One region of the Streptomyces sp. NPDC002784 genome, then DNA from elsewhere that is predicted to be linked to it. Evidence: riboswitches for the same ligand, from Rfam matches in the RefSeq annotation. Region 1 holds a riboswitch; the other holds the start of a gene.
What was found. A riboswitch is a leader RNA that binds a small molecule or an ion and turns the genes downstream of it on or off. The one in region 1 is predicted to bind cobalamin.
Positions count from the first base shown of each region.

Region 2: it holds a riboswitch for cobalamin, as region 1 does, so the genes downstream of both, ACWD1Z_RS00870 (ribonucleoside-diphosphate reductase subunit alpha) here and ACWD1Z_RS35830 ((2Fe-2S) ferredoxin domain-containing protein) in region 1, are expected to answer to the same signal.

Region 1 covers NZ_JBSFVD010000068.1:76-7,243, forward strand. Annotated here, with positions in the region: gene ACWD1Z_RS35805 (adenosylcobinamide amidohydrolase) at 401-1,105, shown strand; gene ACWD1Z_RS35810 ((2Fe-2S)-binding protein) at 1,249-1,950, opposite strand; gene ACWD1Z_RS35815 (heme ABC transporter ATP-binding protein) at 1,947-2,774, opposite strand; gene ACWD1Z_RS35820 (FecCD family ABC transporter permease) at 2,771-3,772, opposite strand; gene ACWD1Z_RS35825 (ABC transporter substrate-binding protein) at 3,922-4,911, opposite strand; gene ACWD1Z_RS35830 ((2Fe-2S) ferredoxin domain-containing protein) at 4,967-5,347, opposite strand; cobalamin riboswitch at 5,429-5,607, opposite strand; gene ACWD1Z_RS35835 (GNAT family N-acetyltransferase) at 5,631-6,167, shown strand; gene ACWD1Z_RS35840 (ABC transporter substrate-binding protein) at 6,255-7,168, shown strand, end outside.
Region 2 covers NZ_JBSFVD010000001.1:179,591-187,525, reverse strand. Annotated here, with positions in the region: gene ACWD1Z_RS00880 (GlxA family transcriptional regulator) at 1-613, opposite strand, end outside; gene ACWD1Z_RS00875 (ribonucleotide-diphosphate reductase subunit beta) at 840-1,853, opposite strand; gene ACWD1Z_RS00870 (ribonucleoside-diphosphate reductase subunit alpha) at 1,853-4,210, opposite strand; cobalamin riboswitch at 4,333-4,457, opposite strand; gene ACWD1Z_RS00865 (GNAT family N-acetyltransferase) at 4,510-5,016, opposite strand; gene mctP (monocarboxylate uptake permease MctP) at 5,088-6,683, opposite strand; gene ACWD1Z_RS00855 (DUF3311 domain-containing protein) at 6,680-6,934, opposite strand; gene ACWD1Z_RS00850 (YbdD/YjiX family protein) at 7,044-7,241, opposite strand; gene ACWD1Z_RS00845 (carbon starvation CstA family protein) at 7,216-7,935, opposite strand, start outside.

The DNA of each region.
Region 1 (7,168 bases):
GGCCTCACCCCCCCCCTCGGGGGGGCGGGCCCCCCCCCGCGGCACGATCGAGTCGAAGGGCTTCGGCACGGCGAAGTGCGCGGCCCCCGCCACGGCCAGAAGCCCGGCAAGCTGGAGTGCGGACCGGTCGGCGGCGAGAGCGGCGGCGCGGTCGGGTGTACGGGAGGCGGTGGAGTCCACGAGTACCTCGCAACGTCGGGCGGGAGCTGACGGACAAGCTTCTTACTGGCCGGTAGGTTAGCGGACGCTCGGCGCCCCGAGCGGGCCACCCCCGCGGACGATGCTCTCCGTCGGCGATGACAACGGCCGCGCTGACGGCCGCGGCCCGGCACAGCCCGCCCGAACAGCGCGGCGTACGATCACCCGGATCCTCGCCCGGCAAGCAACAGGAGCCCGTCCGGTGACCGCCCTCGATCCGCCGACCCGTCACCGCGCGGGCCTGCCCGGCATACAACACCTCACCCGCGTCGAGGACGGTGAGCGCCTGCACAGCCTGTTGTGGCGGCTGGGCGACGGCTGGCGGATGATCAGCAGCGCAGTGCTCGGCGGCGGCATCGGCGTACGCGCCTGGATCCTGAACGCGCAAGTCGCCCATGGCTACCGGCGAATCGACCCGGAACGCCACCTCGCCGACGTGGCGCGCGCGGCCGACGCCCATGGCCCGGGCGTCGGGCTGATGACCGCGGCCGATGTGCGCGCCTACGGGTACGCCCACGACGGCGGGGTGCACGCCGTGGCCACCGCGGGGCTCGGGGTACGCGGATGGGCCGCTTCCCCGGCCGAGGGCACGGCTGCGGCACCGCACGCCGGCACGATCAACATCGTCGCGACACTTCCCGTCGCCCTGACCGACGCGGCGCTGGTCAACGCGGTGGCCACAGCCACGGAAGCGAAGGTGCAGGCGCTGCTCGACGCGGGGTACGACTGCTCCGGCACCCCCACGGACGCCGTCTGCATCGCCGCCCGTTCCCCACGCACCGAAGACGAGGTCCACGCCTTCGCGGGCCCCCGCTCCCTGTGGGGCGCCCGCCTCGCCCGCGCCGTCCACAAAGCCGTACGCGCCTCCGCCGACGAGTCATCTGCTCCCCTGAACCCGTGCTACTGAGCTTTCCGTCGTGTTGACGTGTCGGGTGAGAGAACGGGGTCGGTGAGACACCCAGGATGACGTCGGTGCCGTCCAGTAGGGCCCCAGGCAGGCGCGACGCCTTGGCCGGCCGCGTCCCCTGGGTGCCCCGGCCGTCAGGTGAGTCATCCGGTCAGGCAGCAGTCTCCGCATGTCGTGCCCGCCGGAGTGCGGTAGAAGAGGCAGCAGCTGCGGCGGCGGAAGCCGAGGTCGGGGCCGGTGAAGTGGCCGGTGCCGGAGAGGCGGCCGGTGGCCAGGAGGCCGGTGGTGAGTTCGGTGAGGGGGTCTCGCAGGTCCGGCCGTGCCGTCAGCAGTACCTGGGCGGTGCCGGCCAGTGCTGAAGCGGCGTTGCCGTCCAGGAGGCGGGGGGAGATCTTGACGCGGCTCCCTGTGGCCAGCGCGTCGAGGTGCTGTTCGACCACCACCTCGTACAACTTCCCGGTGAGGTTCGGGATTCGGTCGGCGGGCCAGCCGCTGGGGTTGGGCAGCCTCAGCGCGGGGCCCTCGTCGGCCCGGTGCAGCCCGGTCAGGTCGGGGACGATGCCGTGGAGGAGTGTGCAGGCCAGGACCGGGGACCACAGGCGGGCGGCGTGGCCGAGCTGCGCGATGGAGAGGCCGATGCGCGCCTCCCGGGTGTCGTACCGGTCGGCGATCACCTGCGCGAGGTCGGCAAAGCCTCGGGCGTAGGCGTCCGTGACCGGGTGCCATCCCTGGTCGGGGCCGCCCACGGTCAGGGTGAAGAAGCCTCCCAGAGCTGCTACGTCCTGCAGCGCGGCAGCGACGGCCCCGGAGGGCACATGAGCAGGTACAGGTACCGGTGCGGTCATGTCTGCTTGGCTTCCTGTCTGGGTGCGGGCTGGTGGCCGGTGAGCAGCGTCACCTGTGGCTGGCCGGTGCGGGGATGCTCGGTGATGTCCGCCTCGACGCGGTAGACGTCCTTCAGCAGGGCGGGAGTGAGGACGTCACGGGGTGTGCCTTGGGCGACCACGCGTCCGGCGTCCAGCACGCAGAGGCGGTCACAGAACGAAGCGGCGAGGTTGAGGTCGTGCAAGGCGACCACGGCGGTGACTCCGAGGCGGCGGACGAGGCGGAGCGCGTCGAGCTGGTGGCGCAGATCGAGGTGGTTGGTGGGTTCGTCCAGCACCATCGTCCCGGCCTGCTGGACGAGTGCGCGGGCGATCAGGACGCGCTGCTTCTCACCGCCGGACAGCCGGTCGAAGGGTGCCTGGGCGAGGTCGGTGACGTCCAGTTCCGTCAGGGCGGCCGTGACGATGGCGCGGTCGTCGGCGTCATCGCCCGCAAAGGGGCGCTTGTGCGGGGTGCGGCCCATGGCCACCACCTCATACACGGTGAGCTCGAAGTCCCCGGCGTGCTCCTGCAGGACGGCCGCCAACCGCCGGGCCAGTTGCTTGCCGGGCATCCGCCAGATGTCCGTCCCGTCCAGCAGCACGCGACCCGACGTGGGGCGCAGCGCCCGGTAGACGGTGCGCAGGAGGGTGGACTTGCCGGCGCCGTTGGGGCCGACGAGCCCGACCACCTCCCCGGCTGACACCGTCAGGGAGACTCGGTCGACCAGGGGTGTGCCGTCGACTGCCACCGACACGTCGTCGATGTGCAGCGTTGCGGGTGCCGTGGGTGGCCGTCCGGTCATCGCGCGCTCCTGCGCATCAGCCAGAGGAAGAAGGGGCCGCCGACCAGGGCGGTGAGGATGCCGACGGGGATCTCCTCGGGGCTCATGAGGGTGCGCGCGGCCAGGTCGGCGGCGATCAGGAAGGCCGCGCCGAGCAGAGCCGCGGCCGGGAGCGCTCGGCGGTGGTCGGCCCCGACCAGGAGCCGTACGACGTGGGGCAGGATCAGGCCGACGAAGCCGATCTGGCCGCTGACCGCGACGATCGTGCCGATCATCAGGGCGACCAGGGTGAACAGTGCGGCACGGAACCGGTGGACGTCCAGGCCGAGGGCGGCTGCGGCCTCTTCACCGGCGAGCAGCAGGTTCAGCGGACGGCTCACGCCGAGGAGGACGGCCGTACCGAGCAGGACCACGGCGGCCGGGATCCACACGATCGTCCAGGTGGTGCCGGCCAGTCCGCCGAGCATCCAGCGCATCGCCGACTGCGTCTTGTGGGGGTCGTTGGAGGTGACCACGAGGAAACTCGCCACCGCCGACAGCACCTCGGCCATCGCCACGCCCGCCAGGACCAGCCGTACGGTGGTCATCCGTCCGCCGGAGCGGGCCAGGAAGTACACCGCGACCAGGGCCGCCAGTGCACCGCAGAACGCCGCCAGCGGCAGCGAAAAGGCTCCGAACAGTGTGACGTTGAGGACGAGGACCAGGACCGCGCCGACGCTCGCGCCCGACGACACTCCCAGCAGCATCGGGTCGGCGAGCGGGTTGCGGACCAAGGCCTGCAACGCCATCCCCGCCACCGTCAGGCCGGCTCCGACCACCGCGCACAGCAGTACCCGGGGCAGCCGGACGTCGGTGACGATCGTCTCCCGCACCGGGGGCCACGTCTCATCGGCGAGGGCGGGGTGCAGGTGGTGGAGCAGGATGCGCCACACCTCGTCGGCCGGGATCGTGACCGAGCCGGCCGCGATCCCGAACGTCGCCGCCACCGCCACCAAGGCGGCGAGCCCGGCCAGGACCAGGGCGTAAGGGAGTCTGCGGCGGCCGGTGACGGCCTGCGCGGTCCCGGCCCTGGCAGAGCCGTTGCCGACCGTGTCGGTGGTTACCGGCGTCCTGCCCGTGGCGACGGCGACGGCGTCGGTGCCAGCGGCGGCCGATTCGCTCACGCCGGTCACCGGAAGCGGTCCGGGTGGAGCTGGCGTGCCAGCGACGCGACGGCCGCGGGCACCCGTACGCCCACGACGGTGGAGGACAGCGGCAGCACCGCGAACCGCCGGTTCTTGATGGCGGGCACGTCCTGCAGCGCCGGATTGGCGAGCAGGAACTCCTTCTTCTGCGCCACGCTCTGGTCGCCGTAGTCGTAGATGACGATGACCTCGGGCGCTCGCTCGGCCACCTGCTCGAACGACACGTCACCGAACGGCTTGTCGAGGTCGGCGAAGAGGTTGACGCCTCCGGCCCGCTTGATCATGTCGTTGCCGATGCCCGCGCCACCCGCGGTGAAGGCGCTCTTGTCGCCGCTGTCGTAGACGAACAGCTTTACCGGCTCCACTCCGTCGAGTTTGCCGTCCACCTCCTCCAGGGTGGTGTGCAGCCGTTCGATCTGCCGTTCTGCCCGCTCGGGGACGCCGAAGACCTTGGCGACCTCGCGGATCTCCTTGTCCATGGCGGTCATCGTCACCGGCCCAGCCGGGCATTCCTCGATGTTGAGGCGGGTGTTGATGCCGGCCTGGGTGAAGGCGGCACGGGAGCGGCCCTCCTTCTCGTCGAAGGTGGAGGCCCAGCCGCCGTAGACGAAGTCGGGCTCGGCGGCCAGCAGCGTCTCGTACGACGGGTACTGCTCCGACAGCACCTTGACCTTGTCGTAGGCGGCCCGGTACTCGGGGAGGATTGCGTCGTCGAGGTAGCCCGTGCCGACCATCGACTTCTCCAGCCCGAGCGCCAGCATCACCTCGGTCGCGTGCTGGTTCAAGGACACCGCGCGCTGGGGTGGGCGCTGAAACGTCGTTGTCACCCCGCAGTTGGACACGGTGACCGGGAATCCCTTGTCGGCCGGGCCGTTGGAGCCCCCGGCGTTGTCCTGGGCGCTTGCGCCGCAGCTCGTGATGAGCACAGCGGTGGCCGTGGCCAGCAAGGGGGACAGCAGACGTCTGCCCGTCATGGGAAAGGTCCTCTCGTACGGGTGTTACGGACGGTCGGCGCGCAGGCTGCCGGTCTCAGCGGGCCGCGCGGCGCCGAGGCGGGGTGAAGGCGTAGAGGTCGAGGATCTCGGGCCGGGCAGCGATGCCGGGACCGCCCGCGCTCACCCAGGCGGCGATGTCCTCGGTCGCGGCGGGGTCGTTGACCAGGCCCAGCCAGACCGGCCGCGCCCCGGCGGCCCGTCCGGCGGCGGAGGGCTGCACGACGATCACGTTGGCCTGATCGCACACATCCAGGCAGGCGGAGACGCGTACGGGAGCGGCCTCGCCCAGCCGCGCGGTCTGCGCCGTGTGATCGACGCCGGTCACCTTGGGACTGCCGCAGCAGCAGTCCCGGCACACAACGACCCGGCACGGCACCGGAGTTACCGGTCTTGTACCGACCGACCCTGTGCCCACCGGGCTGTCGTACGCCTCCTCGGCCGGCCTCACGGGCATGCCGAACCACCCTCCTCCGGGGAAATCCGCCCCGGGTTCGTCGAGGAGGCGACCGCCTGAGTCTCCTGGCTCTCGGGTCGAAGCGCGTCCCGGCCTTCCCACCCGGCTTGGGGCAGTGGCCTGTTCGGGACTGGCTCGCCGATCACAGTGGCGGGACCGCGCCGGATTCACACCGGCTTCCTCGTTCCGCCGTCGCCTTGTCGCCGAACATCATCGCACAGGGCTACCTGCATATGATGCGCAGATGCAGAAGTATCGCATCAGGACCGCCATGGCCGCCGATCTCGACGAGGCGCGGGCGGTGATGCTCGACACCGTCTACCGCGACTTCGGCACCGGCTACGTGCCGCACTGGCACGCCGACATCATCGATCCGGGGTCGTTCTACGTCGTCCCGCCCCGGCACACCCTGCTGGTCGCCGTCGACGACGCGGACGGGACGGTGGCCGCCACGGCCGCGCTCGATGCGCGCGGGCCGGTCCATCCGCCGAACCCGCGGTGGCTGGCGGAGCGGTACCCGTCGGGTGAGACCGCGCAGCTGAGGCGGGTGTACACGCGCCCGGAACACCGGCGGCGCGGGCTGGCCCGGCAACTGGTGGAAGAGCTGCTGGACTTCGCACGGACGGAAGGCGGCTACCGGTCCGTGTACCTGCACACCGACCCGCACTCCCCCGGCGCGATGAGCCTGTGGCGGACGCTGGGCAAGGTCGTCTGCGACGAGAGGGAGGACGTGCCCGGCGGAGGCAATGGCGTGGTGCACTTCGAGATCCCGCTTGCTTAAATGAAAATCATATTCATATGATGCTGGTCGACGTCGGCCGACCGACCCGTACGGGAACGTCCGCCCTGGAAAGACAGAACGAGGACCATGAGATCTCCCCGCCGTCGACTCATAGCCGGCCTGCTGCTCGCCCCCGCGCTCTCCGGCTGCTTCGCCTCCAACGACGACGACTCGTCCTCGGACTCCTCCGGCCCGGGTGAGGCCGGGCGCCTGCGGGTGGCGTTCGCCTTCCAGCCGACGGAGAACTACTCGCCGTACGGCGGCCAGGACTCCTTCATCCTGTCCCGGCTCGGTGTGAGCGAAGGGCTGACCCGGCTGGACGCCAACGGCACCGCGGCCCCCGCGCTCGCCGAGTCGTGGAGCAGCCGACAGGGCGGCAAGAGCTGGGTGTTCACGCTGAGGGACGCCACCTTCCAGGACGGCAGTGAGGTCACCGCGGAGGCCGTCGCCTCCGCCCTCACCCACGCCGCCGCGGCCGACCCGGCGCCGACCGCGATCTCCGGCGTGAAGCTGACCGCCGAGGTCGTGGGCGACGACCAGGTGAAGGTCGGCACGGGCGAGGCCGACCCGGTGCTGCCGCTGCGGCTGACCAACCCCAGCCTCGCGGTGTTCTCCCCCAAGGCGTACGGCAAGGACGGCAAGGTGAACCCGGCCGGCACCGCCACCGGCCCCTTCGAACTCACCCGGACCACCGGGGACACGGCAGCCGCCCTGGACCGCTACGACGACTACTGGGGCGGGCGCGCCCAGGCGTCCGGCATCGACGCGAAGTTCGTCTCGGACGGCACCGCCCGCGCCAACGCCCTGCGCACCGGGGACGTGGACATCGCCGAGGCCCTGCCCGTCGCACAGGTCGCCTCCCTGGACGAGGACTCCGTCCACGAGATCAACACCGCGCGGAACACCAGCCTGTACCTCAACACCCAGCGAGGCGTCTTCAAGGACGCGGCGCTGCGGGCCGCCGCGCGCGAGGCGATCGACACCTCCGCCGTCGCCAAGGG
Region 2 (7,935 bases), on a different contig from region 1:
GGTCGATGTACTGCGCCTGCCCGCCGTCCCGGTGCGGCGGCACCACCATGCGCCGGGCGATGGCGTTGGCGACCTCCACGCCCTCCTCCTTGCGCACCAGGTGCAGACAGGCGTCGATGCCGGCGGCCGTGCCCGCAGAGGTGATCACCGGGTCCTCGTCCACGTACAGCACGTCCGGCTCGATCACCGCGCGCGGGAAGCGCCGGGCCAGCTCGTCGGCCTGCCGCCAGTGCACCGCGCAGCGCCTGTCGTCCAGCAGCCCGGCCGCGCCGAGCACGAAGACGCCGGAGCAGACGCTGAGCACCCGGGCGCCCCGGTCCACGGCCCGTACCAGGGCGTCGAGCAGCGCGGGCGGATACTCCCGGCCGAGGTAGCCGCTGCCGGCCGGCACGGCGATCAGATCGGCCTCCTCCAGGCGGTCGAGGCCGTACGGGGTGGAGACCGTGAACCCGGGGATGTGCGTGCTCAGCGCCGGGCCCTCGGCCGAGACGACCGCGAAGTCGTACACCGGCAGCCCCTCGTCGCTGCGGTCGAGACCGAAGATCTCGCAGACCACCCCGAGTTCGAAGGGATGCACGCCGTCGAGCAGGGCCACCGCCACGTTTCTCAGCATGTGGTCAGTGTCGCACGGAGGTGGCAGTAATTCGATGGTGTACGGCAGTCCTGCCACTGTCAGGAGTGTCGGCCCGGTACGACGATTACCTCATGGACGCATTCCTCGGAACTCTGACCGTGACCGTTCTCCTCCTTCTGCTCGCCGCCCCGGCGCTCGTGGGCCTGCGCCACGAGCGCCGGACCGACCGCCAGCTCCGGCAGGCCGGTGCTCAGCAGGCCGGTGCTCAGAAGTCCTCGTCCAGGTCGACCGTGCCCTCCACCGCGACCTGGTACGCCGAAGGACGCCGCTCGAAGAAGTTGGTGAGCTCCTGAACCCCCTGCAACTCCATGAAGGAGAAGGGGTTCTCCGAGCCGTACACCGGGGTGAAGCCGAGGCGGGTCAGCCGCTGGTCGGCGACGCACTCCAGGTACTGCCGCATCGAGTCGGTGTTCATGCCCGGGAGGCCGTCACCGCACAGGTCGCGCGCGAACTGCAGCTCGGCCTCGACGGCCTCCCGCAGCATGTCGGTGACCTGCTGCCGGAGCTGGTCGTCGAAGAGCTCCGGCTCCTCCTTGCGGACGGTGTCGACGACGTCGAAGGCGAAGCTCATGTGCATCGACTCGTCGCGGAACACCCAGTTGGTGCCGGTGGCCAGGCCGTGCAGCAGGCCCCGGCTGCGGAACCAGTAGACGTACGCGAAGGCGCCGTAGAAGAACAGGCCCTCGATGCAAGCGGCGAAGCAGATCAGGTTGAGCAGGAAGCGGCGGCGGTCGGCCTGGGTCTCCAGGCGGTCCAGCTTCTCCACCTCGTTGATCCACTTGAAGCAGAACCCGGCCTTCTCGCGGATGGAGGGGATGCTCTCCACCGCGTCGAAGGCCGCCGCCCGGTCCTCCGGGTCGGGGAGGTAGGTGTCCAGCAGCGTCAAGTAGAACTGGACGTGCACGGCCTCCTCGAAGAGCTGGCGGCTCAGGTACAGCCGCGCCTCGGGGGAGTTGATGTGCTTGTACAGCGTCAGCACCAGGTTGTTCGCCACGATCGAGTCGCCCGTCGCGAAGAAGGCGACCAGCCGGCCGATCAGGTGCTGCTCGGAGGGCGTGAGCCTGGCGAGGTCGGTGACGTCCGAGTGGAGGTCGACCTCCTCCACGGTCCAGGTGTTCTTGATGGCGTCCCGGTAGCGCTCGTAGAAGTCGGGGTAGCGCATGGGGCGCAGGGTCAGCTCGAAGCCTGGGTCGAGGAGATTCTGGTTACGGGTGGTCATTACTGGCAGGCCTCGCAGGACTCGGGGTTCTCAAGGGAGCAGGCGACGGCCTCTTCGGAGGTCGCCTGCGGGACGGGGACGGTGGCCTGGGCCGCGCGGGCGATGCGGGTCGCCGGGCGCGAGCGCAGGTAGTACGTCGTCTTCAGCCCGGACTTCCAGGCGTACGCGTACATCGAGGAGAGCTTGCCGATGGTCGGCGTCTCCAGGAAGAGGTTCAGGGACTGGGACTGGTCCAGGAACGGGGTCCGGGCCGCGGCCATGTCGATCAGCCCGCGCTGCGGGATCTCCCACGCCGTGCGGTACAGCCGCCGCACCTCCTCCGGGATCCACCCGAAGTCCTGCACCGAGCCGTTCGCCTCGCGCAGCGCCTCGCGGGTGCGGGCGTCCCAGACGCCCAGTGCCTTCAGCTCCTGCACCAGGTAGGAGTTGACCTGGAGGAACTCACCGGACAGCGTCTCGCGCTTGAACAGGTTGGACACCTGCGGCTCGATGCACTCGTAGACGCCGGCGATGGACGCGATGGTGGCGGTGGGCGCGATGGCGAGGAGGAGGGAGTTGCGCATCCCGACCTCGGCGATCCGGCCGCGCAGCGCCGACCACCGCTCGGGCCAGGTGAGTTCGGTGTCGTAGTGGTCGGGGTGCAGGACGCCCCGCGCGGTACGGGTCTTCTCCCAGGCCGGCAGCGGGCCGTTGCGCTCGGCGAGGTCGGCGGAGGCCTCGTAGGCGGCGAGCATCACGCGCTCGGCGATCCGGGTGGAGAGCGCCTTGGCCTCCGGCGAGTCGAAGGGCAGCCGCAGCTTGAAGAAGACGTCCTGCAGGCCCATCGCGCCCAGGCCCACGGGGCGCCACTTGGCGTTGGAGCGGCCCGCCTGCTCGGTCGGGTAGAAGTTGATGTCGACGACCCGGTCGAGGAAGGTGACGGCCGTGCGGACCGTCTCGTCCAGGCGCTCCCAGTCGATGCCGCCCCGGTCGACGAAGGCACCGAGGTTGACCGACCCCAGGTTGCAGACCGCGGTCTCCCCGTCGTCCGTGACCTCCAGGATCTCGGTGCAGAGGTTGGAGGAGTGGACCACATGGCCCGGCAGGGCGGTCTGGTTGGCGGTGCGGTTGGCGGCGTCCTTGAAGGTCATCCAGCCGTTGCCGGTCTGCGCGAGGGTGCGCATCATGCGGCCGTACAGGTCACGGGCGGGGATGGTCCGGCGGGCGAGCCCGCTCGCCTCCGCCTCGCGGTACGCCGCGTCGAACTCCTCGCCCCACAGGTCGACCAGCTCGGGCACGTCGGCGGGGGAGAACAGGCTCCACGGCTCATCGGCGTTCACCCGGCGCATGAACTCGTCCGGCACCCAGTGCGCGAGGTTGAGGTTGTGCGTACGGCGGGCGTCCTCACCGGTGTTGTCGCGCAGCTCCAGGAACTCCTCGATGTCGGAGTGCCAGGTCTCCAGGTAGACCGCGGCGGCTCCCTTGCGGCGGCCGCCCTGGTTCACGGCGGCGACGGAGGCGTCCAGGGTCTTCAGGAACGGGACGATGCCGTTGGAGTGCCCGTTGGTGCCGCGGATCAGCGAACCCCGGGCGCGGATGCGGGAGTACGACAGCCCGATGCCGCCGGCGTGCTTGGAGAGCCGGGCGACCTGGTGGTAGCGGTCGTAGATGGAGTCCAGCTCGTCCTTGGGGGAGTCGAGGAGGTAGCAGGACGACATCTGGGGGTGCCGGGTGCCGGAGTTGAAGAGCGTGGGGGAGGAGGGGAGGTAGTCGAGACGGCTCATGAGCCGGTAGAGCGCGGCGACTTCGTCCAGCGCGCGGACGGTGTCGTCCTCGGCGAGGCCGGCGGCGACGCGGAGCAGGAAGTGCTGGGGGGTCTCGACGACCTTGCGGGTGAGGGGGTGCCGCAGGAGGTACCGGCTGTGCAGGGTGCGCAGTCCGAAGTAGCCGAAGCGGTCGTCGGCGCCCGGGTCGACCAGCGCGTCCAGGCGCTCGGCGTGGATCCGTACGAACTCCGCGGTCCGGTCGGCGATGAGTCCCTCCCGGTGGCCGACCGCGACCGACCCGGTGAAGGACGTGACGCCCTGGGAGGCGGCCTCCTCGCGGATGCCGAGGGTGAGCAGCCGGGCGGCCAGCCGGGAGTAGGCGGGGTCCTCGGAGATGAGCCCGGCCGCCGCCTCGGTGGCCAGCTCACGCAACTCCGCCTCGTCCGCGCGGGCGGACCGGCCGCGCAGCGCGGCGGCTGCGACCCGGCCGGGGTCGGCGTCGGGGAGGTCGGAGGTCAGCTCGGTCAGGGTCCGCAGCAGCGCGGTTCCGGGACCGTCGGTCTCCACCTGGGCGGCTGAAGCTGAAGCCGGGTCGGCTGGCGCGATGGTCACTGGGGGCTCTCCCTCGCTCGGCACGGGGCCTTGCGGAGGGCAGGCGGCAGCTCACGAGCGCACGGGGCGTCGCGTCCACCGGCCCATTCCTCGAGGCCCGGACGTCTGGCACCCGGACCGGACGGCCGGGTGCGCTGTCGGCAGGTCCTCGGACTGACGATCGGGCACAGATGTGCCCAAGTACACCGTTGCGGGACAGTTCCGGATTCGCACCGGATTCCCCTGCGGCGACAGCGAGCACGAGCATACATCTTGTGCCGCCCCGCGATGTCACCCCCAGATGTTGTGTCGCGTCGGCTTCAGAGCGTCAACTCATAGGTGAGGAGAGTGAAGTCGCCGTGCTCCGGGATCGGGTTCCAGTCGCGCTCCGGGGCGCGCCGGAAGCCGAGGCGCTCGTAGATGCGGTGGGCGGTGTGCATCAGGGACTGGGTGGACAGGACGATGCCCGTGCACCCCGTCGTCGTGCGCGCCCGGTCGACGCAGGCGCGCACGAGGGCCTCTCCCACGCCCCGGCCGCGGGCCGCGTGCGCCACCGCCAGCATGCGGATCTCCGCCTCCCCGGGGCGGGCGAGATCGGCCATGGGGCCGCCGGTCGGGACGAAGGTGACGCCGCCGAGGAGCCGGCCGCTCTCCACGGCCACCAGGACCTCGGCGGCTGCCGCCCGCTTGGCGACGTCGCGGAGTTCGCCGAGGTACCAGTCGTCCTCGCCGAAGGTGAGGAGGCCGTCCTGGAGGTAGGCGCGGGCGGTGATCTCGCCCAGTTCGTCGTGTTCGGCGGGTTCCACCGGCCGGATCTGGAAGTCCATGCGGTCGAGTGTGGACGACGACGGGCCGCCGATGTCCTGCATCGGCGGCCCGCTGCGGGTGGGGTTCCCGGTCAGGGAATCGGCTTCAGTTCCTTCTGCACGCCCGGGTCGCCCGCGTCCGCCGTGTAGTCCTCGGGGCTCGTCTCGTCGACGCCCTCGGGGGCCTTCGCCGCCCTCAGGACGAAGGTCAGGACCACGGTGACGACCAGGTTCAGCACGAACGCCGTCAGGCCGATGTAGCCGATCTCCCCGATGCCGGGGATCTCCTTCGACGAGCCGCCGAAGTGCTTCTGGGTCGGCGAGGCGACACCGTACGCCGCCACCGTGCCGTAGAGCATGCCGACCGCCCAGCCGCCGAGCAGCGCCCAGCGGTGGAACCAGCGGGTGAACAGGCCGCCGACCAGGGCCGGGAAGGTCTGCAGGATCCAGATGCCGCCCAGCAGCTGGAAGTTGATGGCGACCGTCTTGTCCATCGTCAGGACGAAGGCCAGCGCGCCCACCTTCACCAGCAGGGACACGATCTTGGAGACCTTGGTCTCCTGCTGCGGGGTGGCGTCCGGCTTGATGAAGTCCTTGTAGATGTTGCGGGTGAAGAGGTTCGCCGCCGCGATGGACATGATGGCCGCCGGTACGAGGGCGCCGATGCCGATCGCCGCGAAGGCCACGCCCGCGAACCAGTCCGGGAACATGTTCTCGAACAGCTGCGGGATCGCCAGCTGGCCGTTGTCCACCTTCACCCCGGCCGCGATCGCCATGAAGCCGAGCAGCGCGAGCAGACCGAGCATCAGCGAGTACAGCGGCAGGATCGTGGTGTTGCGGCGGATCACCTCACGGCTCCCGGAGGAGAGGGTCGCGGTGATCGAGTGCGGGTACATGAACAGCGCCAGCGCCGAGCCCAGCGCCAGGGTGGCGTACGTCCACTGGCCGGCCTCCGGCGGGACGAGACCGCCCACCCCGGTGGTCGTGAACTTCTCGCCCGCGTCGGCGAAGATGTCGTCGAACCCGCCCAGCTTGATCGGGATGTAGATGATCGCCACCGCGATCACCAGGTAGATCAGGGTGTCCTTGACGAAGGCGATCAGCGCCGGGGCGCGCAGCCCCGAGGAGTAGGTGTACGCGGCCAGCACACCGAACGCGATCAGCAGCGGCAGGTCCTTGATGAACCAGTTGGTGTCCTCCCCGCCGCCGACGCCCATCACGTCCAGCACCGCCTGGATGCCGACGAGTTGCAGCGCGATGTACGGCATGGTGGCGAGGATGCCGGTCAGGGCCACCGCCAGCGACAGGCCCTTGGAGCCGAAGCGGCCGCGCACGAAGTCCGACGTCGTCACGTACCCGTGCTTGTGGGAGACCGACCACAGGCGGGGCAGGAACGTGAAGATCAGCGGGTAGACGAGGATCGTGTACGGCACCGCGAAGAAGCCCGCCGCGCCGGCCGCGTAGATCGCCGCCGGGACCGCCACGAAGGTGTACGCCGTGTACAGGTCGCCGCCGAGCAGGAACCAGGTGACCCAGGTGCCGAACGACCGTCCGCCCAGGCCCCATTCGTCGAGGCTGTGCTCGTTCTCGGCCTTGCGCCAGCGCGCGGCGAGGAAGCCCATGACCGTGACGGCCAGGAAGAAGAAGATGAAGACGGCGAGTGCGACGCCGTTCACGCCGTCGTTCACTTGCCGCCTCCACGACGTGCGCGCTGGTCACGCTGCCACAGCTTGTACGCGACCATCGTCAGCGCGGTCGACAGGACCACCCAGGCCATCTGGTACCAGTAGAAGAACGGGATGCCTATGAAGGCCGGGTCGGCCTTCGCGTACGACCCGACCCACAGCATCGCCACGAAGGGCGCGAACAGGCAGAGGCCGATGACGACGCGCACAGGCGTCACCACCGGCTCTCCGCTCGCCTCTGGGGCTTGTGACATCTGACGGCTCCGTCCCCTCGCTGATCACCTGTGAAACGCGCAGGCAATCTAGGTCACGGTGTCGCAGAAACGGAACCCCTCGTCCGCATATCGGTCCGGCCAACCGGCCTCAGCAGCACCGGAAACCCTGGCGCGGGTCCGACTCCTGCCGGTCCGTCCGCATCCGCTCGAAGGAGCGCCGGGTCGGCACGGGCGCCAGGGGGTGGTCCCTGCGCACGTGCGCCACATAGCGGTCGTAGGCCGATTCGCCGGTCAGCTCGCGGACGTACCAGCGCACGGCCCTAAGAACCCGCCGCAGTGACCGCATCGCGCTGCTCCTCCTTCTCCTCGCGGGTCGGGAACAGCCCGGCCGGGGCGACGATCTTCGACTCGACGTACGGTGCCTCGCTGAGCGTGGACAGCGCGGGGCGGCGGACGTGCCGGACGCAGACACGCGCCGCGTCCACGACGACGATGACGACGAGCAGGGCGAGGACCGCCGAAAGGACGCCGTCCACGGTGGAGTTGGTGACGACGGTGTGCATGTCGTCCATGGTCTTGGCGGGCGGCAGGATCCTGCCGTCGTCGATGGCGTCCTGGAAGACCTGGCGCTGCTTGAAGAAGCCGACCTTGGGGTCGCTGGAGAACACCTTCTGATAGCTGGCGGTCAGCGTGACCGTGGCGTCCCAGGCGAGCGGAACGCCGGTGATCCACGCCCACTTGAGGCGGCCGGACTTCACCAGCAGGGTGGTGCAGACGGCCAGCGCGACGGCGGCCAGCAGCTGGTTGGAGATGCCGAAGATCGGGAACAACTGGTTGATGCCGCCGAGGGGTTCATGGACGCCCACCCACAGGAAGTACCCCCACAGGCCGCACACGATCGCGCTGCAGATGACCAGGCCGGGCTTCCAGCTGACGTCCTTGAAGGGGCGGTAGACGTTGCCCAGGGTGTCCTGCAGCATGAACCGGCCCACGCGCGTGCCGGCGTCCAGCGCGGTCAGGATGAACAGCGCCTCGAACAT